Regions from separate parts of the Actinoplanes sp. NPDC020271 genome, predicted to be linked through region 1. Evidence: riboswitches for the same ligand, from Rfam matches in the RefSeq annotation. Region 1 holds a riboswitch; the other holds the start of a gene.

Region 1 (14,264 bases):
CGCTGCGGTCACCAGCATCAAGGTCGACGGCGTGCTGCACGAGTTCACCACGATCCCCGGTGTCAAGGAGGACGTGGTCGAGCTGGTCATGAACGTCAAGGAACTGACCGTCAGCTCGGAGCACGACGAGCCGGTCAGCATGTACCTGCGCAAGCAGGGCCCGGGCGACGTGACCGCCGGTGACATCCAGCCCCCGGCCGGTGTCTCGGTGCACAACCCGGACCTGAAGCTGGCCACGCTGAACAGCAAGGGCCGGCTCGACATGGAGCTGACCGTCGAGCGGGGTCGTGGCTACGTCACGGCGGCGCAGAACAAGAGCGCGGGCGCGGAGATCGGCCGGATCCCGGTCGACTCGATCTACTCGCCGGTGCTCAAGGTCACCTACCGCGTCGAGGCGACCCGTGTCGAGCAGCGCACCGACTTCGACCGTCTGATCATCGACGTCGAGTCGAAGGCGTCCATCTCGCCGCGGACCGCGCTGGCCTCGGCCGGCTCGACCCTGGTCGAGCTGTTCGGGCTGTGCCGGGAGCTGGACGAGACCGCTGAGGGCATCGACATCGGCCCGTCGCCGCAGGACGCGCAGCTCGCTGCCGACCTGGCTCTCCCGATTGAGGAGCTGGACCTCACCGTCCGGTCGTACAACTGCCTCAAGCGTGAGGGCATCAACTCGGTGGGCGAATTGATAGGGCGTACCGAGGCCGACCTCCTGGACATCAGGAACTTCGGCCAGAAGTCCATCGACGAGGTCAAGATGAAGCTCGCCGGAATGGGCCTGGGCCTCAAGGACAGCGCGCCGTCCTTCGACCCGGCGCACGTCGTGGACTCGTTCGGCGACGTGGACTACGACACCGACGATTACCGCGAGACCGAGCAGCTCTAAGCTCTCGGGCCTGGCGCCATCTTTTCAAGGAGCATCGGAAATGCCCACGCCCACCAAGGGTGCCCGCCTCGGCGGCAGCCCGGCACACGAGAAGCTCATCATGGCCAACCTGGCCACCGAGCTCTTCCGGCACGGGAAGATCAAGACCACCGAGACCAAGGCGAAGCGGCTGCGCCCGCTGGCTGAGCAGCTCATCACGAAGGCCAAGCGCGGCGATCTGCACGCCCGTCGCCGGGTGCTGACCGTCGTGAAGGACAAGGACGTCGTGTACGCCCTGTTCGAGCAGATCGCTCCGCGATACACGGGCCGTCCCGGTGGCTACACCCGGATCACCAAGACCGGTCCCCGCAAGGGCGACGCTGCTCCGATGGCGATCATCGAGCTGGTCGAGGAGGCCCCGATCGCGGCCACCAACGCGCCGGCTCCGGCCGCCAAGGCCGCCGCTCGCAAGGCCGCGCAGCAGGACAAGGTCGAGGCTCTGGCCCCGGAGGAGGAGACCGCGCCCGCCGCGGTCGCCGACGACCAGGACGCCGAGGCTCCGATCAGCGCTTCCGGTGACAAGGAGGCCGACGGTCCCGGGACCAAGGCCGAGGGCGAAGACACCGACAAGGCCTGATCCGGCGTCGACGAGGAGCCCGGCATCCGAGAGGGTGCCGGGCTTCACGCTTTGAAAAACGATTATTTGGTACGACGTGAGCCCAGTCCCGTGGCGCGGCGACGCGAGGCGGATCGTGGGCCCGGCCGAGGAGCGCGCTGCGGCATGACGGAAAAGATCCGCCTTCGACTCGACGTCTCCTACGACGGCGCGAACTTCTCGGGCTGGGCGGCACAGCCCAGCCGTCGTACTGTCGCAGGGGTTCTGACCGAGGCCCTGCATCGGATCCTCGGGGCGTCGGGCGAGGAATGGCCGCTGGGACTCACGGTGGCCGGACGCACCGACGCCGGAGTGCACGCCACCGGCCAGGTCTGTCACATCGAGCTGCCGGCCGAGCGGTACGAGGAGCTGGCCGGCTCGCTGCTGCGGCGGCTGAGCGCGCTGATGCCGCCGGATGCCCGGGTCAAGGGCGTGGTGCCGGTCCCGGAGACGTTCGACGCACGGTTCTCGGCCACGTTCCGGCGCTACGAGTACCGGGTCTGCGACGACGGCTGGGGGCCGGAGCCGCTGCGCCGTTACGACACGATCGGCTGGCAGCGCCCGCTCGACCTGGACCGGCTCAACGCCGCCGCGGCGGGGCTGCTCGGGGAGCACGACTTCGCCGCCTTCTGCAAGCGCAAGGAGCACGCCACCACGATCCGCGCGATCGCCCGGCTGGACTGGCGCCGCGAGGCGGACCGGACGCTGGTGGCGACCGTGCAGGCCGACGCGTTCTGCCAGGCGATGGTGCGCAGCCTGGTCGGCGCGATGCTCGCGGTCGGTGAGGGGCGTCGTGAGCCGGAGTGGCCGGCGAAGCTGCTCACCCTGCGGGAGCGGTCCAGTGAGGTGACCGTGGCTCCGGCGCACGGGCTGACGCTGGTCGCGGTGGGGTATCCGGCGCAGGAGGAGTACGCGGCCCGCGCCGACGCCACCCGCCGCCTGCGCGCCTGACCACTCGCGTGCCGGCTAGGTTCTGTCCGCGGATCACGCGGGGCTGGGCCACGCCTCGCTCCCACGTGATCCGTGGACAGAACCTAGGAGCGGTGGTCCAGGACCTGCTCGGTGAGGTAGGCGTCGAGCAGGTCGCCGGTCACGCGCGGCAGGGCCGGGTCGGTGCTGGTGACCGGCTCGCCGCCGGTACCGGTGATCACGCAGTAGAGCAGGTAGTGGCCGTGGGCGCGGTATCCGATCGGCGTACCGGGCGGGGCCTGTTCGCCGCTGAGGGCGGTGAAGCTGCCGTCGTCGGCTTCGACCAGGCGGCCGACCTGGTCGCCGACCGCCGCGGCGCTCTGCGAGTCGGCCAGGTTGAGGACGCCGGCGGTCACTTCGAAGCCGCTCGCCGGGGCGTTCAGCGTTGCTCGGACGGCCTGCGAACACCCGTACGCGGAAATCGCGGAGCGCAGGGCGCCGGTGACCGCAAGCGTGCAGTCGGCCTGGTCGGAGGTGGTCTTGACCTCGAAGCCGGCGAAGCCGGTGGGGAAGACCTCGGCGACGGTGAGGGGGCGCGGATCGTCGGCGCGCGAGGCGATGCGGCTCTCGCCGGCGGCCGGGCCCTGGCTCTCGTCGCCGACGATCAGGAACGCCGAGACCAGGCAGATGCCGAGCACGATCAGTGCGGCCAGGCCGCGGGTGAGGATGGTCATGGCCGGGTACGGCTCACGCCGCACGTGCCGCTGCGGACGAGCCCGGACCTGCTGCCGATGCTGGCCGGAGGATCGCGGGAACGGTGCGGACGGCAGCACGAGACCGGCTGCCGGGGCGGCGCGATGGGCGGAGCGCGTCGGGGTGGCGAAGCGCATGGGCACAAGTTAGGTGCGCACGTCAGTCGATGAACGCACAGTCTGTCCGGCACCCGGTGCGCCGTGCGGCGTTGTGACGCGGGAAACTTGTGGGGTGACCGCCGAGCATTACTTCAGCACCGACCCGGACGCCCCGATGCGCCGGGGCGAGATCGAGTTCAGCGTGGCCGGCCGGGACTACCGGCTCGCCGTGGCCTCCGGGGTGTTCTCCGCCGGGCGGCTCGACCCGGGGACCGCGGTGCTGCTGCGCAAGGCGGACCTGCCGGGCGCGGCCGTCGAGGGGGATCTGCTGGACCTCGGGTGCGGCTATGGGCCGATCACCTGCGTGCTGGCGTCCGAGGCGCCGCGCGCGACTGTGCACGCGATCGACGTGAACTCCCGCGCTCGCGAGCTGACCAGCGAGAATGCGACCAAGCTGGGGCTCGGTGCGCGGGTGCGGGTGAGCGCTCCCGACGACGTACCGGAGGAGGTGCGGTTTGCCCAGATCTGGAGCAACCCGCCGACCCACGTGGGCAAGGCCGAGCTGCACGCGCTGATGGAGCGCTGGTTGCCGCGGCTGGCGCCGGGCGGGGTCGCCTGGCTGGTGATCAACCGGAATCTCGGGGGAGACTCGCTGCACGCCTGGCTGGTCGAGCGCGGCCGGCAGGTCGAGCGGGTCGCCAGCCAGAAGGGTTTCCGGGTGTTGAAGGTCACCCTCCCGGGCGCGACCTCCTGACGCGTGCTGCCGGTGACCGGAAAACCGGCTGCCGTCCGAGACCTTGACCGGGCAGGATGCCGGGCATGGGTTACGTGGATGTCGCCGGTGTCGGTTTTGTGCTGCCCGACGGGCGGGAGTTGTTCACCGACGTGTCGTTCCGGGTCGGCGAGGGCGCCAAGGTCGCGCTGGTCGGGCCGAACGGGGCCGGCAAGACCACCCTGTTGCGGACGGTGGCCGGGGACATCCCGACGCAGAGCGGGACGGTCGCGCGTTCCGGTGGCCTGGGCGTGATGCGCCAGTTCATCGGGATGATCGGCGACGACCGTACGCTCGAGGACTTCGCGTTGTCCCTGGTCGCAGAGCCGTTGCGGGAGGCCGGAGCGCGGCTGGCGAAGGCCACGGAGGCGCTCGACGAGACCGAGAAGAGCCAGATCGCGTACGCGAACGCGCTGGCTCACTGGGGTGAGGCCGGCGGTTACGACGCCGAGGTGTTGTTCGACACGGTCGCGGTCTCGATCCTCGGTAAACCGTGGGAGGAGGCGCGCAGCCGGATCGTGCGCACGCTCTCCGGCGGTGAGCAGAAACGGTTCGCGCTCGACCTGCTGCTGCGCGGCAACGACGAGGTGCTGCTGCTCGACGAGCCGGACAACTTCCTCGACGTGCCCGCGAAACGCTGGCTGGAGCAACGGATCCGCGAGTCGAACAAGTCGATCCTGTTCATCTCGCACGACCGGGAGTTGCTGGCGCAGACCGCCGACCGGGTCGTCGCGGTCGAGGGCGGCGGCGCGTGGACGCACCCCGGCGGGTTCGCCTCCTGGCACGAGGCCCGCTCCAACCGGCACGAGCGCATGGAGGAGCTGCGCCGCCGGTGGGACGAGGAGCACGAGAAGCTCCGCGAGCTGGTCTTCACGCTGAAGAACAAGGCCGCGTTCAACGACGGCCTGGCCTCGCGCTATCAGGCCGCGCAGACGCGACTGCGCAAGTTCGAGGAGGCCGGCCCGCCGCCGCTGCCGCCCAAGGAGCAGGCGGTCAAGATGAACCTGCGCGGCGGTCGCACCGGTAAACGGTCGGTGATCTGCGAGAACCTGGAGCTGGAAGATCTGACCTTCCCGTTCGACCTGGAGATCTGGTACGGCGACCGCGTCGCGGTCCTTGGCGCTAACGGCACCGGCAAGTCGCACTTCCTACGCCTGCTCGCGGCCGGTGGCAGCGAACCCGATGTGGAACATCAGCCGGTCGACGGGGCGCCGCTCGCGCACGTGAAGCACAACGGGGTTGCGCGGCTCGGTGCCCGGGTGCGCCCCGGGCACTTCTCGCAGACCCACGACCGGCCGGAGCTGATGGAGAAGACGCTCGTCGAGATCCTCTGGCGGGGTGACGAACATCGCTCCGGGATGGACCGGGCCGGTTCGATGAAACACCTCAGCCGGTACGAGTTGTCGGCCCAGGGCGACCAGCGTTTCGGCACCCTCTCCGGTGGACAGCAGGCGCGTTTCCTGGTGCTGCTGCTGGAGCTTTCCGGGGCGACGTTGTTGCTGCTCGACGAGCCGACCGACAACCTCGACCTGGCCTCGGCGGAGGCACTGGAGGAGGGGTTGAAGGCCTTCGACGGGACGGTGATAGCGGTCACGCACGACCGCTGGTTCACGCGGTCCTTCGATCGGTTCGTGCTCTTCAGGAGCGACAACGAGGTCGTGGAGGTTCCGGAACCGGTCTGGGACGTGCGCTGAGCTCGATGGCTCCGCTTCGCTCCGCTGGCGGGTGCCGCCGGTAACCGGTGACTCGGTTTCCCGGCAGCCCTGTAGTTTGCGGCTGCCGGGAAACCGAGTCGCAAGTCACCGGCGGCACCCGCTAGCGCGAAGCGTCACGGACCGGTTATGGTCCGGTTACAACAACCCACGGGAGTCCGGGCACCGGGCTGAGAGGGGGGCTGAAGCGGCCCCCGACCGTAGAACCTGATCCGGGTAATGCCGGCGCAGGGAGGAGTGCGTCATGGACGCTTTGTCTTTTCCCCGGCTCCACGTTCTGACCGACGACGTCGAGGTCGTTCGCGCGGTGGCGCGGCCCGGCGTCGCGGTGCAGATCAGGGTCAAGAGCAACGACAATGCGGCGTACGCCGTGACCGTCGCCGCCGTCCGGATCTGTCGCGCGGCCGGCGCGATGTGCCTGGTCAACGATTCCGTCGGGGTCGCGCTGGCGGCCGGCGCCGACGGAGTGCACGTGGGTGCGGACGACCTGCCCGTGGACGCCGCACGCCGGGTGCTCGGGCCGGATGCGATTGTCGGGGCGACGTGCCGTACGGCGGAAGATGCCCGTGAAGCGATCGCGCGGGGCGCCTCCTATCTCGGGGTCGGGCCCGCTTTCGCGACGTCCACGAAGGACGGATTGCCACCACCGCTCGGGCCGGACCGGATCGCCGGGGTGGCGGCGGCCGTCCCGGGGACGCCGGTGCTGGCGATCGGCGGGATCACGCCGGCGCACGTGCCGCGGTTCGCCGGGCGGGTGCACGGGGTCGCGGCGATCTCCGCGTTCACCGCCGATCCGGCTCGCGCCGTCGACGAGTTCCTGCAGGCCCTGGGTGTGCCGGCATGAGGGTCGGTGTCATCGGTGGCGGGATCGTCGGGCTCGCCATCGGTGCCGAGCTGCTGCGTCGCGGGGCGGACGTCACCGTCTACGACCCGGCGCCGGACGGAACGGACGGCGCCTGGCATGTCGCCGCCGGGATGCTGGCTCCCGGCGGCGAGTCGGTCTTCGAGTTCCCGCAGCTGGAACGCCTGCTCGAGGCGTCCAACCAGCTGTGGCCGGAGTTCGCGGCGGCGCTCGGTGACGTCGGCTACGACGACGCCGGGACGCTGGGGGTGGCGCTGACCGCGGACGACGTGGCCGAGATGGCGCGGGAGTGGAAGCACCAGAAGTTGTCGCCGCTCACCGGCTCTCAGCTGCGCGACCTTTCGCCGGCGCTGTCGCCGCGGATCCGGGCGGGGGCCTATTCGCCGACCGAGCGTCAAGTTGACCCGCGCAGAGTCGTCAACGCTCTGCGAGGGGTCCTCGATGGACGATTCGTCCAGGCCGAGGTCGGTGCTGTGGCCGCTCTGCCGGAAGACCGCATCGTCGTGGCCGCCGGCTGCGGCACCGCCGGGCTCACCGGGCTCCCGATCCGGCCCGTCAAAGGCCAGGTGCTGCGCCTTCGCGGTGAACCCGGCCTGCTCAGGCACGTGATCGACGGCGCTGCCGACGGCCGGCACGTCTACCTCGTCCCACGCGCCGACGGCGAAGTGGTCGTCGGCGCCACCCAGGAGGAACGCACCGACCGCCACCCGACCGCCGGTGGCGTGCACGACCTGCTGCGGGCCGCCCTCGACCTGGTCCCCGGCCTCGCCGAGCACGAGCTCACCGAGGTCACCGTCGGCCACCGCCCGGGCACCCCGGACAACGCGCCGATCATCGGTCACTTCAGGGACAACGTCTACGTCGCCGCCGGCCACCACCGCAACGGGGTGCTGCTCACCCCGATCACCGCGCGGCTCGTCGCCGACCTGGTGCTCACCGGGACCGCGGACCCGATCATCGACGACTTCACCCCCGGGAGGTTCGGATGCGCCTGATCGTGAACGGCCGGCATGAGACCCGGCCGGAAACCTGCTCGGTGGCCGCACTGGTCGCCGAGATCACCGACGCGCACCGCGGGGTCGCGGTCGCCGTGAACGGCGCCGTCGTGCCGCGTTCCACCTGGGGGCAGGTCGACCTGTCCGACGGCGACGCGGTCGAGGTGCTGACCGCGGCCCAGGGAGGATGACGATGGGCGACCTCCTGCCCGAGAACGGGCTGATCCTCGGCACCGGCGGCGCGAACAGCCTCGCCGCGCTCGAAGAGGCGATCATCGCGTCCGGGACCGACCTGGTCACCGTCGCGCTGCGCCGGGTCGAGGCGGCCGGGCCGGGACTGCTGCCGATGCTTGACCGGCTCCGGGTGCGGATCCTGCCGAACACCGCCGGCTGCTTCACCGCCGGGGACGCGATCAAGACGGCGCAGATGGCCCGCGAGGCGTTCGAGACCGACCTGATCAAGCTGGAGGTGATCGGCGACGAGCGAACCCTGCTGCCCGACGGCGTCGAGCTGCTCCGGGCCGCCGAGGCGCTGGTCGCGGATGGGTTCACGGTCCTGCCGTACACCACCGACGACCCGATCCTGGCCCGCCGGCTGGCCGACGCGGGCTGCGCCGCGGTCATGCCGGCCGGCTCCCCGATCGGCTCCGGCCTGGGTATCTCCAACCCGCACCACATCGAGCTGATCCGGCAGAACGTCGACGTGCCGGTGGTCCTCGACGCCGGCATCGGCACCGCCTCCGACGCGGCGCTCGCGATGGAGCTGGGCTGCGACGCGGTGCTCGTGGCCAGCGCTGTCACCCGGGCCGACGCGCCGGCCGTGATGGCGGCGGCGATGCGGCACGCGGTCGCCGCCGGTCGCCTCGCGCGGCAGGCCGGGCGCATCCCCCGCCGTTTCCACGCACTGGCCTCCACTTCGGACGACGGGATCCCGGTGTGGTGACGCCCGGCGGGCTCGTCGTGCTCACCGATCGGCGGTCCGCCGCCGGGCCGCTGGTGGAGACGATTGCCGCAGCAGTACGCGGTGGAGCCGCCTGGATCGTCCTCCGCGAGCGCGATCTCCCCGTGGAGCAGCGCGCCGACCTGGCCGCCCGGCTGCGCGCCGTGGTGCCCCCGGGCCGGCTGATCGTTTCCGGACCGGACCCGCTCGGCGGCGACGCGGTGCACCTGGCCGCCGCCGACCCGCGCCCGGCCGGTGTGGCGCTCGTCGGCCGTTCGTGGCACGGCACCGAACCACTGTCCGACGTGGACTACGTGACGCTCTCGCCGATCTACCTGACGTCGACCAAGCCCGGATACGGGCCGGCGCTCGGCGTGGAACGGGCCGCCGAACTGGCCGGGAGCACGCCGTGGCTGGCACTGGGCGGGGTGGACTCGGCGGCCCGGGCGGCGGAGTGCGCGACCGCGGGCGCGGCCGGGATCGCGGTGCTCGGCGCGATCATGCGCGCGGCGAACCCGGAGCGGGTCGCCCGGACGCTGGCCGGTGCGTTCGGTGCCGATCGGCGGGTGCGAGCATGACGCCGCCGGTGGTGCTGACGATTGCCGGGTCGGACTCCGGGGGCGGCGCGGGGATCCAGGCCGACCTGAAGACGTTCGCGGCGCTGGGGGCGTACGGGACGTCGGTGATCACGGCGATCACGGCGCAGAACACGCTCGGTGTGACCGCGATCCACCCCGTTCCGGCCGAGATCGTGGCTGCACAACTCGACGCCGTGCTCACCGATCTGCCGGTGGCTGCGGTCAAGGTCGGGATGATCGCGGATCCGGCCGTCGCGAAGGTGATCGCCGACCGGGCCGCGGACCTGCCGAACCTGGTCGTGGACCCGGTGCTGGTGTCCACCTCCGGAAGCCGGCTCGGGGATGCCGCGGTGGTGTCGGTGCTCATGCCGTATGCGCAAGTCGTGACGCCGAACCGGCAGGAAGCCGCCGCCCTCGTCGGAGGGCGCGCCGGGACCACCTCGGAGATGGCCGCGGCAGCGGCTCGCCTGGCCGGGACCGGGCCGCGCGCCGTGGTGGTGACCGGCAGCGAGCTCGCGGTCGACGTGCTCTGGCACGGCGGCGTGATCACCGAACTGCGTGGGGAGGCCGTGCCGACGCGGAACAACCACGGATCCGGGTGCACGTTCTCGTCCGCGATCGCGGTGCGGCTGGCGCTGGGTGATCCGGTGCCGGAGGCGATCGCGGCGGCGAAGGAGTACGTGACCGGCGCGCTGCGCGGCGGCGCCGGGTGGGAGCTGGGCGCCGGGCCCGGGCCACTCGACCACTTTTTCAACTAGACCGGCCCTTTTCTGGGTCCTTACTGCCATCTGATGCCGGTTTTGCACCTATCTGGGAGGAAATAATCATGAGGCGCAAGGTCTACGTGGAAGGCTCCCGTCCGGAGATCCGGGTGCCGTTCACCGAGGTGGTGCTGACCGGCGACAACCCGCCGGTGCGGCTCTACGACACGTCCGGCCCGGGCAGCGAACCCACGGTCGGGCTGCCGCCGCTGCGGAAACCGTGGTGGGACGGGCGGACGCAACTCGCGGCGGCGCGAGCCGGGGACGTCACGCCGGAGATGGAGTTCGTCGCGGTCCGCGAGAACGTCTCACCGGAAGTCGTGCGTGACGAGATCGCCGCCGGTCGCGCCGTGCTGCCGGTCAACCGCAACCACCCCGAGTCCGAGCCGATGATCATCGGGTCGAAGTTCCTGGTGAAGGTCAACGCGAACATCGGCACCTCGGCGGTCACGTCGTCGGTCGCCGAAGAGGTCGAGAAGCTCACCTGGGCCACCCGGTGGGGCGCGGACACCGTGATGGACCTCTCCACCGGGCCGCGGATCCACGAGACCCGCGAGTCGATCATGAGGAACTCGCCGGTGCCGATCGGGACCGTGCCGATCTACCAGGCACTCGAGAAGGTCAACGGCGACCCGCTCAAGCTGAACTGGGAACTGTTCCGGGAAACCGTGATCGAGCAAGCCGAACAGGGCGTCGACTACATGACGATCCACGCGGGCGTTCTTCTGGAGTACGTGCCGCTGGCCGCCGAACGGGTCACCGGCATCGTGTCGCGCGGCGGGTCGATCATGGCGGCCTGGTGTCTCGCCGGACACCGGCAGAACTTCCTCTACGAGCACTTCCGCGAACTGTGCGAGATCTTCCGGGAGTACGACATCACGTTCTCCCTCGGCGACGGACTGCGCCCCGGATCGATCGCCGACGCCAACGACGAAGCCCAGTTCGCCGAGCTGCGGACATTGGGCGAACTGACGCACATCGCCTGGGAGTACGACGTACAGGTGATGGTCGAAGGCCCCGGCCACGTGCCGATGCACAAGATCAAGGAGAACGTCGACCTGCAGCAGGAGTTGTGCGCCGGGGCGCCGTTCTACACCCTCGGACCGCTGGCCACCGACATCGCGCCCGCCTACGACCACATCACGTCCGCGATCGGCGCCGCGATGATCGGCATGTTCGGAACCGCGATGCTCTGCTACGTCACCCCGAAAGAACACCTCGGCCTGCCGAACAAGGAAGACGTCAAAGCCGGAATGATCGCGTACAAGATCGCGGCCCACGCGGCGGACCTGGCCAAAGGCCACCCCGGCGCACAAGCATGGGACGACGCGCTGTCGCACGCCCGGTTCGACTTCCGGTGGGAGGACCAGTTCGAACTGGCCCTCGACCCGGAAACCGCGCGGTCGTACCACGACGAGACCCTGCCCGCGGCGCCCGCCAAAACCGCGCACTTCTGCTCCATGTGCGGGCCCAAATTCTGCTCGATGAAAATCAGCCACGAACTGCGGGCGGCCGGCATGAAAGCCAAATCGACCGAGTTCGTCGACGCCGGCGGTCGCGTCTACCTGCCGGTGACCTCCTCCTGATCCTTCTTCGGGAGGAAGTCGAAGACCGGGTCCCGTGAGGCGGTGCGCTTCGCGACACGCTCCTTACGGGCCCGGTCCGCGGCGGCCTGATCCTCCTCGGCCTTACGAGTGATGGCTTCTTCCAGGGCTAGGTTGCGCTCGGCCAACTCCTCGGCTGCCTTTCGTTCCGCGGCGAGAACTTCCGCCTTCTTCCGGTCGGTGGTCGGTTCCGGGGTCTCGTGGATCTCGCCCGCTGGGGTGGTCGCCTCGGGGGTCGCGCTCTCGGCTTCCCCGGACGCAGTGCTGTCGGCTTCGTCAGGCGCCGCACTGGCGGCTTTCTCGGACGCCCTGCCGTCGGCCATTTGGGGCGCCGTGCTGTCGGCTTTTTTGAGCGCCGTGCTGTCGGCTTTTTTGAGCGCCGTGCTTCGGGCGGGTGCAGGCGCCTCGCTCCCGGCGGCGGGCTTCGGGGCTGCCTTGCGGCGCGTGGTGGCGGGCTTGGGCGCGGTCTCCGCCTGCTTGGCGGCCGGGGCTGCGGCGACGGCCTTGCGGGCCCGCGGCTTGCGGCGGGCAGTCTGCTTCTGCGGCTGAGGCGCGCTTCCCGCTTCCCGCTCTTCTTCCCGTACGGCCATAGCCGCGCCCACCGCCTGATCGGTGGCGCTGACCTCGGTGGAAAGCCCGTCACCGGCCCCAGGAGCCGTCACCGCCTGCGGGTCCGCCGCGGTCTTCGGTGCCGCCTTCGCGGGACGCTTCCGTGGGCGCCGGGCCGGCGGCTCCGCCCGGTCGACGGTCGTGGCCTCCGTCGGCTCCGGTGTCGGCTCCGCGGGATCGGCTTTCAGCTCCGCTGTCGTCGGCTGTACGGCATCGGGTTCCGGCTCCGCGGTGGTCGAATCCGCGGTCGTCGAATCTGCGGCCGTCGGGTCGGTGGCGTCAGTTCTCGGCTCGGCCACGTTCACGGTGACCGATGCGGCCTCGGTGACGGGCGTGGCCTCGATGGGCTGCTCTGCCTGGGCGAGTCGCCCAGCGACCGTGACGAGGTCAGCCGGTTGTTCCGCGGTCGTGCCCGCCTCGGCCGGCTGCTCGGCGATCGTGCCCGCCTCACCCGGTCGTTCGGCGGCAGGTCCGCCCTCCGCCGGCTGCTCTACTTCGGCGGTCTCCGGCTCGTGGAGCTGCTCGACCGCAACGATGGCCTCGGCCTCGCTGGGCTTCTCGGCGATGACGGGCTGCTCGGCGACCTCCGGAACGGCCGGGGTGGCGTCATCCCCAGGCTTGGACCGACTCTCCGCCTCGGCTTCCGCAGTCGCTGCCGGTCCGTCAGCGGCGGGCTTCTCGGCTTCCGCCGCGGCCTCGGCCTTCTCGGTGGTGGGCTGCAGTCCGCCGGATCCCTGAGGCTGAGCCGCTGTGAACTGCGGCTCGGAGGTCTCCGGCCGGTCAGAAGGCGGCTCAGCGACCTTCTCCACGAAATCATCCGACGGTTCCGGAGCAGGCGCCGCCACGGCCGCCTGCGCAGGCGAACCGATCACCGAAGCGATCCCGAGCGCGGCCGACTTCTGAGCCCGGCGGGCCGGATGCGGCATCCTGGAAAGCGGCGGCTCAGCAGTCGCCGGTCGAGGCGACACGATCCGATATCGGTAGATGACCCCGTCATCCCGAACCACGAAGTCATCTGCGCCGTCGGAACGGGTCCAGGTGAGGATCATCTGCCCGTACTTCTCGGCCAGCTTCACCAGCGCCGGCACCGACGCCACGGTGACGACCGTTTCCCCTTGCTTGCTGTCCATCGGCTCAACCGGGACGAGCAGGTGCCCATAGCGGCGCTGGATCTGCGCCCGGGTAGCCAGCGGCACCTGCCGCAGCGCCATCAGCCCGATCCCGATCGCCCCGGCGACGGCCACCAGCAGCAGCCAGACGGCATACTTGCGAGCCTCACCCGCGGTCATCAAATCCCGCCCCAGCACACTGATCTGCCGCGGATAGATCCCTCCGCCCGAGGTTGAGCCAGACTGGCTTACCACCAAGCTCGTCGGTCCGTTCGCCAGGGCAAGTTGAAGCTCGCTGAAGGTAAGAGCGAGTTGCGGCTCGAAGGTCGAGCCGTCGTTGCGCTCGACGTGGGCAGTCACGGTGAGAGTCACCTGGCCGAGATCTGCTCCGATCGCCTTGACAGCTGACTGTATACGGTCGTCGAAGCCATTGAGGTCAAGCAGAACCGTGCCTGTGTAGCGTTCGGCGGTGAATTCGCGAGGCTGAGACAGCTGGATGGTGGAATGCCAACCAATCGGTGAGGAGAGCCGGGCGCCGACGCTGATGCGTCCAGGTTCACCCTGGTATTGCAGTTGCAGATTGACGAAGTTTGCAAGATTCCGATAGATCGGATCAGGCGAGTAGGCAACGGATCCGTCATACGCAGCCGACCGTTGAACCTTGGCTGAGTACGAAAATGTCATCGATTCGCCGACCTGTGAGCTGCTCGGTGTTGTCTGGTTGGTCGGCTGCATCCAACCCAGTACACCTAGGAGAACTCCCGCTGCTGCGGACAGGGCGGTCATGACGGCGAGCACGCGAACGACGGGATGAAGGCGGCTGACGGCCTTGATGATGACCGCGGCCGCTGCCCAAGAGCCGCCTTGGCCAGCCATACCCTTCACTTTCTTTTTATGTCGACCGCGTCCAATGTCGCGCCGGGACTTGGCCGCCGTCGTGCCGCCGCTGATGGTCAGGAAACCCAGCATGCCAAGGCCGGTCGGGCTGATCAGTGGCTTCAGCCAGACTCCGCCGTGGGGGATGTGCAGAACCGCTCGTCCGATTAGT
Region 2 (14,264 bases), on a different contig from region 1:
TCCGGCTCGTTCCGACGGTGGTCATGAGGGACGAACAACCACGGTCAGAACCAGCCGGAAACGGTCAGTGGGCGGCGCAGCAGGGCGTCGGGTCGCGGCGTTCGAACGGGATCAGGACGCCGCCGGCCGCCGGGGTGGTGACCAGGACCAGCTCGCCCGAGCGGAACTGCGGGCGGACGAAGTCGCCGGTGTCGACGATCGCTGACGGGCCGGCCGGGCCGCTGCCCAGGATCTCGACCCGGGCGATGGAGCTGCGCTGCAGGATCTCGCTCACCGACAGGGTTCCGGTGAGGCGGGCGCTGCCCGGGAAGACGACCGCGCGGCCGGCCGGCCCGGTGGCCGCGGCGTCCGCGGCCGGCTGCAACGACGGCTCGGTGCCGAACGTCTCCGGGGTGAGCAGGCTGATCGCGACGTGCGGGTACGGGTCCGGGACCAGGTGGGTGCAGGCCAGCACCGGAGCCGGGTCCAGCTCCTGGATCCAGTGGTCGGCCTCGGCCAGGGTGCGGTGACCCAGGCTGACGCCGACGATCCGGGCCGCCGCGCCCGGAGCGTGAACGACGACCGAAGCGGCAGCCGCAATCGGCCCGTAACGGGTGGCGGCGACCGAAGCGGCGGCGACGACCGGCCGGGAACGGGTGGCGGCGACCGAAGCGGCGGCGACGACCGGCGCGGAACGGGCGGCGGCGACCGTGGGGATGGTGCCGGCCGGGGAACCGGCCGGCACGAGCCCGTCGGTCATCGGGGAAGAACCCAGATGGGGTTGGTGTAGAACCACAGGTCGGTCCACGGGTCGGCGTCGCCGGCCACGTCGAGCTTCGGCCCGGCCGGGTCGACCGACGGACCGTTGAGCCCGGGCTGGCTGCGGTTGCCGTCGGTGCCCCGGACGCGGACGTAGAACGGCTTGTCGAGGCGGCCCAGGTTGAAGCTGAGCGACACCGTCCCGCTGGTCCTGGTGATCTCGAACGACTTCACCACCCGGGTGTCCGGGGCGAGGAAGTTGTCCTTGTCGGTGACCGGGCCGGTCACCGTGCCGACGATCACGTCGACGCGCTGCAGCTCGGGGATGAACGTCGCCCAGTTCGGGGTGTCCTGCAGGTCGATGTCGAGGGTCAGTTCGGTCGAGGTGCCCCGCTTGACCTGCAGCACGCCGCCGAGCGGGGTGCCGGTCCACGAGCGCCGGTCGCCGGTCTGGCGCACCCGCGCGTCCAGTCCTTTGATCAGGCGGCCGTGGTCGACCCAGACGCGGCCGGCGCGCAGGCCGTCCATGACCGAGCGGTACGAGAACGACGACGCGCCCACGTTGGTCCGCCCGTAGTAGCCGGGCCAGAAGTCACCGGCCGTGGTCAGCGTCTTGCCGGTGTAGACGGGGTCGTCGTACTTGCCGTTGACCTCGAAGTCGCTGTCCGGCCCACGGTCGGACTGGTCCTGGTAGACCACGTGCGAGTCCGAGTTGACGGTGATCCACCAGGTCTTGCCCTCGGCGAGGAGGCTGTCCCAGAGGCCGCCGACGGTCGCGGTCATCCAGTCGAAGCCGCCCCACGTGCGGTAGCTCTCCAGCGGGTAGCCGGCGAACGACGCCGCGGACGGGTTGTTGTCGTAGTAGCCGCGGGCGCCGCCGCGACCGTTCGGGGCGGGGATGCCGGCGGCCTGGTGACCGGGCGCGCCCTCGAAGCCGATGGCGACGCTCGGGTCCGCGTCCCGCCAGTTGCGGATCTCGTGCGGGGAGTCGATGCCGCGCCGGGCCGGGTGGTTGGCCAGGAACAGCGCGCCCTCGACCTTGCGCTGCCGGACCTGCTCGCCGAGGAACTTGATGCCCTGGACGGCGAGCGCCTCGTTCTGGCCGGCGGTGTTGGTGGCCGGCAGCAGCGAGCCGTCGTACGCGTTCTCGAACCGCTTGAGGACGTCCACCTCGTTCCGGCCCGGGTGGACGAAGACGGTCGCGTGCTCGGCGCCCGGGATGTTCCACTCCAGGCCCTGGAACGTGAGCAGGTCCCGGATCTCGTCGCGGGTCTTCACGATGTCCGGGTTGACCTTGTCCACGCCGATCTTGGCGTGCGTGGCGCTGCCGTGGTCGGTGATGACGAGCCAGTCGAGGCCGTACGCGTGACCGTGTTTGGCCTGGTCGAGCACCCGGTACTGCGCGTCGGAGCTGTACTGGGTGTGGATGTGGTGATCACCGGCGAGCCACTTGAAGCCGCCTCTGGCGTCGCCGCCGCCGTACTGGTCGTGGGTGTGCGGGAGGCCTGCGGCCGCCGCCGCGCCGGGCCGTCCGAAGACCGATGCGGCCGCCGCGCCCGCACCGAGCAGGCCGGCGCCGCGCAGGAAGTTGCGCCGGGAGTTGTCGGAAGGGGAAAGTTCGCCGTCCGGGATGCTCAGGTCGAGAGCTTCGGGAACGTCCGACCCGGCTACCGCGTCGTGGGAGTGATCGTGATCGTGGCCATGACCCATGGGCGCCACCCTCGCGGGATCAGGCCAACGTCCACTGTCGATCCGATGACCGGGCGACGAACACGCGGTCAACCGATGATCGGCCGGAACCACCCCAGGACGATCGTGGACGTCAGGATCAGCGCGGACAGCACTCCCGGGGTCACCAGCAGGGCGAGGTCCGCCCCGGTGAAGCGCTGCACCCGGGCGTGCGTGCGGGGGACGCCCGAGTCGAAGCCGCGGGCATCCATCGCCACGGCGAGCCGCACCCCGCGCCGCAGCGCGCCCACGAGCAGCGCGAACGCGGTGGAGACGAACACCGCCGGGCTGCGCCCGGTGTTGATGCCCCGGGCGCGCCGGGCCAGCGTCAGCATCCGCCACTCCTGACCGAGCAGCGGCAGCAGCCGGAACGCGGCCAGCGCGCCGACCGCGAACCGTTCCGGCGCGCGGGCGTTCTGTACCAGCGCGTCGGCCAGGTCGGTCGGGTCGGTGGTCAGGAACACCACGACGCCCGGCAGCGCGACCGCGAAGATTCGCAGGATCAGCCCGGCCGCGCTCGCCAGCACGCCGGTGGTGACCTCGAGCGGCCCGGCCGCGAACAGCAGGTCGCCACCGCGGTCGGCGGCGAACAGCAGCATGCTGACCAGCACCCCGAAGGCCGCGATCAGAAGCGGCCAGAGCCGCCTCGCGAGCAGCTCGGGGCGCACGCCGAAGAACGGCAGCGCGACCAGCTCCACCACGACGGCGATCGCCGGGGTCACCGGGTCCAGCGTCACCACCAGCGGCAGCGTGAAGAGCAGCGCGGCGCCCAGCTTGGCCACCGGATTGCGACGCGCCAGCGGCGCGCCGGGGGAGACGACGGGGCCGAGGTCCAGCGTCACGGTCGCGGTCCGCCGATGGTCACGGTCCGATTGGCGATGGTACGGACGAGGTCCGCGTCATGCGTCACGGCCACGATCCCGTGCCCGCCGTCCCGCAGCTCCGCCATCAGCTCGACCAGCTCCCGCCAGGTCCGGCGGTCCTGACCGAACGTCGGCTCGTCCAGCACCAGCAGCCGCGGCGCGGTGGCCAGCGCTGTCGCCACGCTCAGCCGCCGTGCCTCCCCGCCGGAGAGCGTGTACGGGTTCGCTCCCGCCAGCCGCTCCAACCGGAGCCGCTGCAGCAGCTCGTCCACGACCTGCCGGATCTCGGTGGGCGACTTGCCCAGCCGTCGCGGGCCCAGCGCCAGTTCGTCGGCGACCCGCCCGGTGACGAACTGGTGCTCGGGGTTCTGGAAGACGGAACCGATCCGCTGCGTCAGGGTCCGGGCCCGCCACCGGTGTGGTGGTCGCCGGTCGCCGAAACCGGACACCCGGCCGCCACCGGGGGCGAGCAGGCCGCCGAGCAGCAGCGCGAGCGTCGACTTGCCGGCACCGTTGGGGCCGGTCACCGCGAGGACCTCGCCGGCCCGGACGGACAGCGACGTCGGGGGGAGCCGGTCGGGGACGGCCGCGTGCTCCGCCCGTACCACCTCGGCAGTTGATTCTTGAGGGGAAGCGATGCGCGAGGTCGCGGGACGGCCCGGCACCCAGACTCCCTCCTCGGCGAGCTCGTCGCCGTAGGCGGCGAAGATCGCCTGCGGCGTGCCGTCGGCGCGCACGCCACCGCCCGGCTGGATCACTACGACCCGGTCGACCAGCGGCAACGCGTCGGCGACGCGGTGCTCGACGACGATCAGCGTGGTGTCCGGGCCGACCGAGCGCGCGACCGCGTCCCGGATCAGCGCGGCGCCGGCCGGGTCGAGGTTCGCGGTCGGCTCGTCGAGCAGCAGCAGTCCCGGGCGCAGGGCGATCACCCCGGCCAGAGCCAGGCGTTGCGCCTCGCCGCCGGAGAGCGCCGAGGTCGGGCGATCCGGCGGGTACGGGAATCCGACGCTCGCCAGCGCGTCCGCGACCCGGGGCCAGATCTCGGACCGGGGCACCCCGCGGTTCTCCAGGCCGAACGCGACGTCGTCGCCGGAACGGGCCATCACCAGCTGGGTCTGCGGATCCTGGAACAGGATGCCGACCCGGTCCCGGGCCTTGCGCGGGTCGAGTCCGTCGATCTCGACGGTCCCCTCGGCCTCACCCGAGTCCTCCGGCAGCAGCCCGGCCAGCGCGGCCAGCAGCGTGCTCTTGCCCGCGCCGGACGGGCCTAGCAGCAGCACCCGTTCGCCGTGGCGGATCCGCAGGTCGAGCCCGCGGACCGCCCACGCGCGACGCCCCGCGTGCCGCCGGCCGAACCCGCGAAGATGGACCTCGCTCATCGGCTAGATCAGGGCCCGCTCCCGGCCGGCCGGGAACCGGTCGAGGACGCCGGTCGGGGCCAGGGCGCGGACCAGCAGCCACGCGCCGCCGCCGGCGAGCACCGCGGCGCTGGCGACGGTGATCAGCGCGTACGGCACGCGGTAGCTCCACAGGTCGTAGGCGTAGGTCCAGACGAACCAGTCGAAGACCGCCGCCACCACCCCGGCCAGCGCGCCCGAGAGCAGACCGACCGGCAGCGTGAAGCGCCGGTAGCGGAACAGCGCGAACGCGAGCTCGGCCCCCAGCCCCTGCGCCGCACCCTGGAAGATCACCGTGGCGCCCCACTTGTTACCGAGCAGCGCCGAGATGATCGCGGCGACCGTCTCGGTGAAGAACGCGGCGCCCGGCTTGCGGATGATCAGCGCGCTCAGCACGGCCGGCAGCAGCCACATCCCGTAGAGGACGGTCTGCGCGGGCGGGAAGAAGAGGAACGCGTTCTCGGTGGCGGCCCAGACGGCGTCCCAGGCCCAGAAGATCACGCCGAACGCGACGGCGATGACCGCGGCGATCACGATGTCGATCGTGCGCCAACTGCTGCTTCTCACGGATTCCTCCCGAGCTTCCTGCGCTGGCATTACCCAGATCAGGTACGAGGGTCTGCGGTCGAACCGCACTCTCAGCGCTGCGCGCTCCCCTGCCGGACGAGATCCCCTCGCGACTCGCCTTCGTCGACGCGTCACGGGAAGACCCCGGTGCATGTGCTTCGATGACGCTAACACCCAGTTGTCACATCGGCACCAGGAGGAGCGCACATGGAGGTCAAGGCCCGGGGGCTGACGTTCGAAGTGGCCGAAGGGGGACCCTCCGACGGGCAGCCGGTGCTGCTGCTGCACGGGTTCCCGCAGGACCGCCGGGAGTTCGACCTCCTGCTGCCGCGCCTGCACGCGGCCGGCCTCCGGACGTACGCCCTGGACCAGCGCGGCTACTCACCCGGCGCCCGCCCGTCCGGCGTCGCGTCGTACCGGATCGGCGAGCCCGTCGCCGACGCCGTGGCCGTTCTCGACGCGCTCGGCCTCGAGTCCGCGCACGTGGTCGGCCACGACTGGGGCGCACAGGTCGGCTGGCTGCTCGCCGGCCGGCACCCGGAGCGGGTGCGCACGCTGACCGCGGTCTCCGTCCCGCACCCCCGGGCGATGCTGCTGGCGCTGCGGGTCCGGCCGTCGCAGCAGGCCCGCCTCGCCTACTTCGCGGTGTTCCGCAGTGCGATCGCGGAGAGACTGCTGCTCGGCGGTGGTGCGCTGGTGATGCGCCGGATGCTCGGGGCGATCGGGTCGCGCGCCGACCTCTACGTCAAGGCGATGCGTGAGCCGGGGCGGCTGACGACGGCGCTGAACTGGTACCGGGCGTACCGCAGCGAGGACGTCGCCGGCCTGGGGCAGATCACCGTGCCGACGACGTACGTCTGGACCGACGGGGACGGGGTGGTCGGGCTGACCGCCGCGCTGCGGACCGCGGACTGGGTGAGCGCCGACTACCAGCTGGTCGCGATGCGCGGGGTCAGTCACTGGGTGCCCGAGCAGGCACCACGGGAGCTCGCCGACGCGATCCTGGCACGCATCGGCGTTTGACCATGGGCCGGGCGGGGAACGCCTTGCCACCATGGCCTCCGAGAAATCACGTTCTCCGCAGGAGACCGAGAAACAACGCTGGGACCGCAACTTCGCCGACCTGCTCCAGGAGCTGCGCGTGGCGCAGACCGGAGTGCAGATCCTCTTCGCCTTCCTGCTGACCCTGCCGTTCTCCAGCGGCTTCCCGAAAGCCACCGCGTTCCAGAAGGACGTCTACATGGTGGCGCTGATCAGCGCGGCCTTCGCGACCGCGCTGATCATCTCGCCGGTCGCGTTCCACCGGGCGCTGTTCCGCCAGGGCCGCAAACCGGAACTGGTCCGGTACTCGCATCGGATGGCCACCGGCGGGCTGGCCTGCATGCTGGTGTCGATGGTCAGCAGCGTCCTGCTGATCACCGATTACGTCCTGCACGCGCGGTGGGCGGTGGTGCTGACCGTGGTCGCCGCCGGCTGGTTCCTGACGTTCTGGGCGATCCTGCCGGTGACCCATCGCAACTGGGCCGAGGACGGCGACAAGGACGGGTTCGTGCTCGACGACGCGCCGGCCGACGCACCGGTCAACTCCTGAGGCCGGCCCGGGCCTTGCGCAGGCCGAGCCGCTTGAGCTCCAGCTCGGCCAGGGCGTCGACGGCGGCCGCATCCCCGGCCCGCCAGCTCTGCGCGATATCCGGGCCGAGCTTGGCCAGGTCGCTCAACGGCTGGGAGGCGAGGGCCCGCAGCGCCAGCAGGTCCTTGCCTGCGGCCTGTTCGCGGACCGCCAGCGCGGTCGAGGCCCGCCGGATCCAGCGCAGCCGCAGCGGCAACCAGAGGAACAGCACCAGGGCGAGCGGCACCGCGATCGCCATCAGCGGCAGGATCAGCGCCAGTTTGTCGACCAGATCCTGTTGCTGGTGGCCGGCGTCGGCCAGCGAGCGGGCCGCGTCGGCGGCCCCGTTGAAGGGCTTGACGAGCTGGTCCCCGACGAGTGGGACCCGGCCGACCTTGCCGCCCGCGTCGGCCAGGTTGTCGGCGATGCCACCGCCGGCGCTCTCCAGCTTCTGACCGGGAACGGCCAGCAGCTCGACCGTGTCGTGAACCCAGATCGCGACGCGGATCCAGAGGTAGACCCAGACGACGACGAGAACGTCAGTGACCAGTTGGCGTACAAGAGTGGGCATACGGTCCGCATAGAGCTTCACAACTGTTCAGCCTTCCACCCGGCGCTGCGGCCCGCATCCGGGTGTCCCTCAGCCGGGGCTCAGTCGTCGCCCGTGCACGCCTTCGCCGCGCATTCCTGGCACGTCCCGAAGATCTCCAGGGTGTGGGCGACGTCGACGAAACCGTGCTCACCGGCCACCTTCTCGGCCCACGACTCGACAGCCGGGCCGAGCACCTCGACGGTCCGCCCGCAGGGCCGGCACACCAGGTGGTGATGGTGACCCTGGCTGCACCGGCGGTAGAGGTGCTCACCGCCGGGCGGGCGCATCACGTCCACCTCACCGGTGTCGGCGAGACCCTGCAACGTCCGGTACACCGTGGTCAGGCCGACCCGCTCGCCCCGGTCCCGCAGCATCGCGTGCAGGTCCTGGGCGCTGTGGAAGCCCTCGGTCCCGGCGAGCACGTCACGCACTGCGCTGCGCTGCTTGGTGTTGCGCTGGGCACTGCTTTCCGGGTTCACGGCCGACTCTCCCTCGCGTGGCTGACGGCATCCGCGACGATGTGCGCGATGTGTTCGTCCACCAGGGAGTATGCGATCTCGCGCCCACGCCGGACACCTCGCACCACGCCGGCTCCACGTAACACCCTCAGGTGCTGCGAGACCAGTGGTTGCGGGGCTCCGAGTTGCGAGACCAGATCGTGCACGCAGCGTTCGCCCTCGCCGAGTTCGGCCACGATGGCGATCCGGATCGGGGCGGACAACGCCCGCAGGAGCGCGCCGGCGGCCTCGTAGGCTTCGTAACCGCTTGTCTTCTCAAGCATGCAGAACCACATCCGGGGGTTCGACGTGGGCGGCCGGTGCGGCGCGGCGGCGCTGCCAGATCGCGCCGGCCGCGGTGGTGAGCAGGAACGCGGCGAGCGCGATCAGGACCGTGGTGGCGCCCGGGGCGGTGTCGATCTCGCCGGAGAGCACCACCCCGGCCCCGGCCGCGCAGACGCCGATCAGCATCGCCACCGCCATCGTCGACCGGAATCCCCGGGTGAGCTGCTGCGCGGCGGCGACCGGGACCACCATCAGGGCCGAGACCAGGAGCAGTCCGACGGTGCGCATCGCGATGGTCACGGTGACCGCGGTCGTCACGGCGAGAAGCAGATTGAGCGTACGGACCGGGAGCCCACTGACCCGCGCGTACTCCTCGTCGTTGCAGAGCGCGAACAGCGCCGGCCGGAACACCAGCATCGCGATCAGCACCGCGGCACCGAGTCCCGCGATCACCGCGATGTCCGACGGCGACGTGGTGATCAGCGAGCCGAACAGGTACTGCATCAGGCTCGCGTTGCTGGCGTCGTCGGAGAGCCCGACCAGCACCACGCCGCCCGCGATGCCGCCGTAGAAGAGCAGGGCCAGGGCCAGGTCACCGGAGGTGCGCCCGCGCTCGCGGACCAGCTCCACCGCGACCGCGCCGACCACCGACACCAGCACCGCGGTGAGCACCGGGGACTGGTCGGTGAGCAGGCCGACGCCGACGCCGGTCAGCGCCACGTGCCCGATCCCGTCGCCGATCAGCGACAGCCGCCGCTGCACCAGATAGACGCCGAGCGCCGGCGCGGCCAGGCCGATGATCAGCGCCCCGGCCAGCGCGCGCAGCATGAAGGGATAGGTCAACAGGTCCATGTCAGTACGCCTTCATCCCCTCGGTCGGCGCCCACTCGCAGATCGTGGCCTTCTCCTCGTCGGCGTGCGGGTGCACGTGGTCGTGGCCCGGCTCGGCGTGGTGCCCGGCCGGCTCCGGCGGCACCCCCTCGTGCGCGATCCGGCCCTCGTGCACCACCACGGCCCGCGCGATCAGCGGGCGCAGCGGCCCCAGCTCGTGCAGGACCAGCAGGATCGTCCCGCCGTTGGCCGCGAACGTGGTCAGTGCGCCGGCGAACGCCTCCTGGCTGGCCGCGTCCACCCCGGCGGTCGGCTCGTCCAGCACCAGCAGATCCGGCTTGCCGGCCAGCGCCCGGGCGATCAGGGTGCGCTGCTGCTGGCCGCCGGAGAGGGTGCTGACCGGGTCGCCGATCCGGCCCAGCAGCCCGACCGCGTCCAGCGCCTCGTGGACGGCGGCGCGGTCGGCCGCCCCGGGCAGCCGGAACATGCCCCGCCGGGCCAGCCGGCCGGAGGCGACCACCTCGCCGACCGTGGCCGGGACGCCGCTGCCGGCGCCGAGGCGCTGCGGGACGTAGCCGACGCGTTCCCAGTGCCGGAACTTGCGTTGCGGCGTACCGAACAAGTCGATCTCTCCGCGGCGGACCGGGACCAGGCCCAGGATCGTGCGGATCAGCGTGGATTTGCCGGAGCCGTTGGCGCCGAGCACCGCGACGACGTCGCCGGGCGCGACGGTGAGGGTGACGTCCCGCAGGACCTCCCGGCCGTCGTAACCGGCGGCCAGATGACGAACCTCGATGACGCTCATGAGCACCCCAATGCCGTGGTCAGGGAAGCGAGGTTCGCCCGCATCACCGAGAAGTAGTCCGCGTCCGGGTCGGTCAGGCCTTCGAGCGGGTCGAGCACCGCGGTCTTCGCGCCGACCTCACGCGCGATCGTCTCGGCGACCTTCGGGCTGACCAGGGTCTCGAAGAAGATGGTGGTGGTGCCGTGGGCCCGGGCGTCGGCGGCGACCCCGGCGAGCCGGCGCGGTGACGGCTCGGCCTCCGGGTCGACGCCGGTGATCCCCACCTGGGTCAGGTGGTAGCGCTCGGCCAGGTAGTGGAACGCGGTGTGACTGGTCACGAGCTCGCGCCGCTGACACGTGGTGAGAGCCGCGGTGTATTCGCCGTCCAGCTCGGTGAGCTGCTGGTGCAGGCCGGCGGCGCGGGTCCGGTAGTCGGTGGCGTGGGCCGGGTCGGCGGCGGCCAGACGTTCCGCCACGGCGTCGCCGATCGCGGCCAGGCGGGTCGGGTCGAGCCAGACGTGCGGGTCGGTGGCGCCGTGCTCGTGCCCCGACTCCTCGGCCGGCTCGTCGGCGTGTTCCAGGGTCACGGCGCTGCTGACGTCGTACCCCCGGGTCTTGGCGTTCTGTTCGATCGCGTCGTCGACCGCGGGCTGGAAACCGCGCAGGTGGACGGCGACCTTCGCGTCCACGATCCGGGCGACCTGGTGCGGGCTGAGCTCCACGTCGTGCGGCTCGGCGCCGGGCTTGGTCAGGTTGGTGACCGTGACCAGGTCGCCGCCGATCCGCTCGCTGACGAACTGCAGGGGGTAGAAGGCGGCGACGATGGGGAGTTTGCCGTCCGCGTTCGCCTGCGTGGCGCACCCGCTGAGCCCGGCCAGGACGGCCGGCACGAGCAGGGAGACCAACAGGCGGCGCATCATGCCACCTACTGTCGTCGATAATGACAATGATTGTCAAAAGCGCATGGGTTCACAGCGCCTTGCTGACCACCGCGACCACCAGAAGAGTGAGCAGCACCACCCGGACCAGCCGGGTGATCGGCGACTGCACCGGCCAGGTGGTGAACGTCAGCGCGGCCATCCCGGCGGCGAGCCCGGCCAGCAGCAGCGCGCCCACCACCCCGGGCAGGAACAGCCCGGCCAGCAGCAGGACCAGCGCCACGATGAACGCGATGGTCGGCTTCACCCGGGCCAGGCGGCGCAGGAAAGGGTCGGACGTGGTCACGATGGCTCCCGTCGGCAGTGCGTACCCTCGTCACATGCTGGTGCTCAACCGCTTCGTCGTCCCGCCGGACACGCAGGACGGCTTCACCGAGCAGGCCCACGCCGCGCTCGCTGCCCTCGCCGCCTGCCCCGGTTACCTTTCCGGCCGGCTCACCCGGGCCCTGGAGGACACCTCCGGCTGGACCCTGGTGACCGAGTGGGAGTCCGTCGGAGCCTACCGCCGCGCGCTGGGCGCCTTCGACGTCAAGGTGCACGCCACTCCGCTGCTCGCGCGCTCGCTGGACGAGCCGTCGGCGTTCGAGACGCTGGCCAGTGCCGGGCCCGGGGAGCCCGTCGAGATCATCGGCAGTGACCGGGCCACCGAGCCCTGGCGCTGAAGATTAGGCTTGCCGCATGACCTACGGTCAACCGCCCGTGCAGTACGCGCCGCCGCCCCCGCCCGGCCCTCCGGGGATCTACGTCCCGCCGCCCCCACCCGGGCCCGGCGTGCACCCGCCGTTCCCGGCGCCGCCCGTCGAGGGCCGCGGCCGCCGCATCGGGCTGGGCTTCGGCGTCGCCGGTGGCATCGTCGCGCTCGTCTGCGGTGGTGGGCTGGCCGCGATCATCGGGCTCGGGCTGTCGCTGAACGGTTCGATCAACGAGCGGGCGCACGCCGCGGTCGCGGGTTACCTCGACGCGGTCAAGGCCGGGGACTACGACCGGGCGTACGGGCAGTTGTGCCGCAGCGCCAAGTTGCGCGAGACCGCCGACGAGTTCGAGGAGCGGGTCTCGCGGGAGGAACACTTCACGGCGTACGAAATCGGCGATCTTGATCTGGCGACCGGCGAGGTGCCGGTCGACCTCACCTACGCCGGCGGCGACGTGGACCACACCGAGGCTCAGCTGGGGCAGAACCAGACCACGGGCGAGTTCGAGGTGTGCTCTCTCGGGGAGTAACCTCGCTAATCGTCCCAACACCTTCCGATACCCCCGCCGACACCCAGCCGGCGTAGGAGACCCATGCCTGCCGACCGCATCGATTCCGTTGTCAGCCTTGCCAAGCGCCGGGGCTTCGTCTTTCCCTCCAGCGAGATCTACGGAGGAACCCGCTCGGCCTGGGACTACGGTCCGCTGGGCGTCGAACTGAAGGAGAACGTCCGCCGGCAGTGGTGGCGGACCATGGTCCAGCAGCGCGACGACATCGTCGGCCTGGACTCCGCGGTCATCCTGTCCAAGGACGTGTGGGCCGCCTCCGGTCACCTCGACGCGTTCGTCGACCCGCTGACCGAGTGCCAGTCCTGCCACAAGCGCTACCGGGCCGACCACCTCGAAGAGGCCTACGAGGCGAAGCACGGCTCGCTGCCGTCGTCGCTGCAGGAGCTGAACTGCCCGAACTGCGGCAACAAGGGCACCTTCACCGAGCCGAAGATGTTCAACGGCCTGATGAAGACGTTCCTCGGCCCGACCGAGAGCGCCGAGGGCATGCACTACCTGCGGCCGGAGACCGCCCAGGGCATCTTCGTGAACTACCAGAACGTGGCGACCGCGGCCCGCAAGAAGCCGCCGTTCGGCATCGCGCAGGTCGGCAAGAGCTTCCGCAACGAGATCACGCCGGGCAACTTCATCTTCCGCACGCGCGAGTTCGAGCAGATGGAGATGGAGTTCTTCGTCGCGCCCGGCAGCGACGAGGAATGGCACGAGTACTGGCTGCAGCAGCGCTGGAACTGGTACCGCGACCTGGGTCTCTCGGAGAGCAACCTGCGCTTCTACGAGCACCCGAAGGAGAAGCTGTCGCACTACTCGAAGCGGACCGTCGACATCGAGTACCGCTTCCAGTTCGGCGGCACCGAGTTCGCCGAGCTCGAAGGCATCGCGAACCGGACCGACTTCGACCTGTCCACGCACTCCAAGCACTCCGGGGTCGACCTGTCCTACTTCGACCAGGAGAAGCAGGAGCGCTGGACGCCGTACGTGATCGAGCCGGCCGCCGGTCTGACCCGCGCGGTGCTGGCGTTCCTGCTCGAGGCGTACGACGAGGACGAGGCCCCGAACACCAAGGGTGGCGTCGACAAGCGCACCGTCATGCGGTTCGACCCGCGCCTGGCCCCGGTCAAGGTGGCGGTCCTGCCGCTGTCGCGCAACCCGGAGCTGTCGCCGAAGGCCCGTGAACTCTCCGCGAACCTGCGCAAGCGCTGGATCGTCGAGTTCGACGACTCGCAGGCGATCGGCCGGCGCTACCGCCGGCAGGACGAGATCGGCACGCCGTTCTGCGTCACCGTCGACTTCGACACGCTGACCGACAACGCGGTCACCGTGCGGGACCGCGACACCATGAAGCAGGAGCGGGTCTCGCTCGACCAGATCGAGGACTACCTGATCAAGCGGCTCTACTGAACTTGATTGCCTCCGCTGTACTGAATTGCCTCCGCTGTACTGAATTGCCTCCGCTTCGCTCCGGCGGCATTTCGCCCCTTTGAGTCGTTGCCGAGAGCACCGAAAAACAACTGCGCTTCGCTGGTTGTTTTTCGGCACTCTCGGCAACGACGGGCGAAATGCGTTGTGGTTGCGGTGTAGGAGCTGGAGCCGGGTGGCCCCTGTGGGGTGCCCGGCTTCTCTATGCTTGGCGATCTGTGGAGATCGATCGAATTTTGGTTCCGGTGCGGCCGGTCCCGGGGCTGCCGGTCCGTGAGCCGACGATCGGCGGCGCCGACTCCGGAAAGATCGACTACCTGTTCACCGGCGCCGGGTTCGCCGCGTGCGACGTCCTGACGACCGGTTACCGGGACATGTCGGCCTCGTCCACACCGGACGGCGACTCCGGTCACGCCCCGATCGTGGGGATCACCAAGGCACTCGCCTGATGCGGAAGGGTTCGTACATGACACAGAGTTCTCGGGGGCGGCGCCTGCTGGCCGCGGTGGCGTCGGTGCTCATCGGCGCGACCACGGTGGCGCTGAGCCCCGGCCGGGCGGAAGCCGCGGCCGCGTTCGCGCACATCGACGCGTCGTCGTTCGTGCTCGACCCGGCCGACAGCTTCCAGCGTTACGGCGACATCGTCAGCCGGATCGAGGCCAGTGGGAAAGTCACCCCGGCGGCGTCCCTGAGCGCGGCCCTCGACGGCCCGCAGGACTTCACCCCGGCCTGGGGCCTCTGCCACAGCAGCGGCAT

Evidence for each region. A riboswitch is a leader RNA that binds a small molecule or an ion and turns the genes downstream of it on or off. The one in region 1 is predicted to bind thiamine pyrophosphate.
Region 2: linked by a shared signal. The riboswitch ahead of ACH442_RS03410 (ECF transporter S component) and the one ahead of ACH442_RS28530 (thiamine phosphate synthase) in region 1 are both predicted to bind thiamine pyrophosphate.

The regions. Positions count from the first base shown of each region.
Region 1 is NZ_JBIRWQ010000014.1:156,821-171,084, forward strand. It holds gene ACH442_RS28500 (DNA-directed RNA polymerase subunit alpha) at 1-880, shown strand, start outside; gene rplQ (50S ribosomal protein L17) at 921-1,496, shown strand; gene truA (tRNA pseudouridine(38-40) synthase TruA) at 1,641-2,465, shown strand; gene ACH442_RS28515 (hypothetical protein) at 2,549-3,313, opposite strand; gene ACH442_RS28520 (class I SAM-dependent methyltransferase) at 3,408-4,028, shown strand; gene ACH442_RS28525 (ABC-F family ATP-binding cassette domain-containing protein) at 4,094-5,740, shown strand; TPP riboswitch at 5,899-6,009, shown strand; gene ACH442_RS28530 (thiamine phosphate synthase) at 6,003-6,602, shown strand; gene thiO (glycine oxidase ThiO) at 6,599-7,615, shown strand; gene thiS (sulfur carrier protein ThiS) at 7,606-7,806, shown strand; gene ACH442_RS28545 (thiazole synthase) at 7,809-8,558, shown strand; gene ACH442_RS28550 (thiamine phosphate synthase) at 8,552-9,133, shown strand; gene thiD (bifunctional hydroxymethylpyrimidine kinase/phosphomethylpyrimidine kinase) at 9,130-9,891, shown strand; gene thiC (phosphomethylpyrimidine synthase ThiC) at 9,954-11,480, shown strand; gene ACH442_RS28565 (signal peptidase I) at 11,456-14,264, opposite strand, start outside.
Region 2 is NZ_JBIRWQ010000001.1:765,877-780,140, reverse strand. It holds gene ACH442_RS03430 (hypothetical protein) at 65-739, opposite strand; gene ACH442_RS03425 (histidinol-phosphatase) at 736-2,448, opposite strand; gene ACH442_RS03420 (energy-coupling factor transporter transmembrane component T family protein) at 2,517-3,308, opposite strand; gene ACH442_RS03415 (ABC transporter ATP-binding protein) at 3,305-4,711, opposite strand; gene ACH442_RS03410 (ECF transporter S component) at 4,715-5,296, opposite strand; TPP riboswitch at 5,295-5,397, opposite strand; gene ACH442_RS03405 (alpha/beta hydrolase) at 5,504-6,319, shown strand; gene ACH442_RS03400 (DUF6328 family protein) at 6,351-6,887, shown strand; gene ACH442_RS03395 (hypothetical protein) at 6,877-7,476, opposite strand; gene ACH442_RS03390 (Fur family transcriptional regulator) at 7,557-7,976, opposite strand; gene ACH442_RS03385 (ArsR/SmtB family transcription factor) at 7,973-8,278, opposite strand; gene ACH442_RS03380 (metal ABC transporter permease) at 8,271-9,131, opposite strand; gene ACH442_RS03375 (metal ABC transporter ATP-binding protein) at 9,133-9,915, opposite strand; gene ACH442_RS03370 (metal ABC transporter substrate-binding protein) at 9,912-10,814, opposite strand; gene ACH442_RS03365 (DUF6703 family protein) at 10,864-11,118, opposite strand; gene ACH442_RS03360 (antibiotic biosynthesis monooxygenase) at 11,153-11,494, shown strand; gene ACH442_RS03355 (hypothetical protein) at 11,511-12,053, shown strand; gene ACH442_RS03350 (glycine--tRNA ligase) at 12,117-13,490, shown strand; gene ACH442_RS03345 (hypothetical protein) at 13,727-13,957, shown strand; gene ACH442_RS03340 (hypothetical protein) at 13,975-14,264, shown strand, end outside.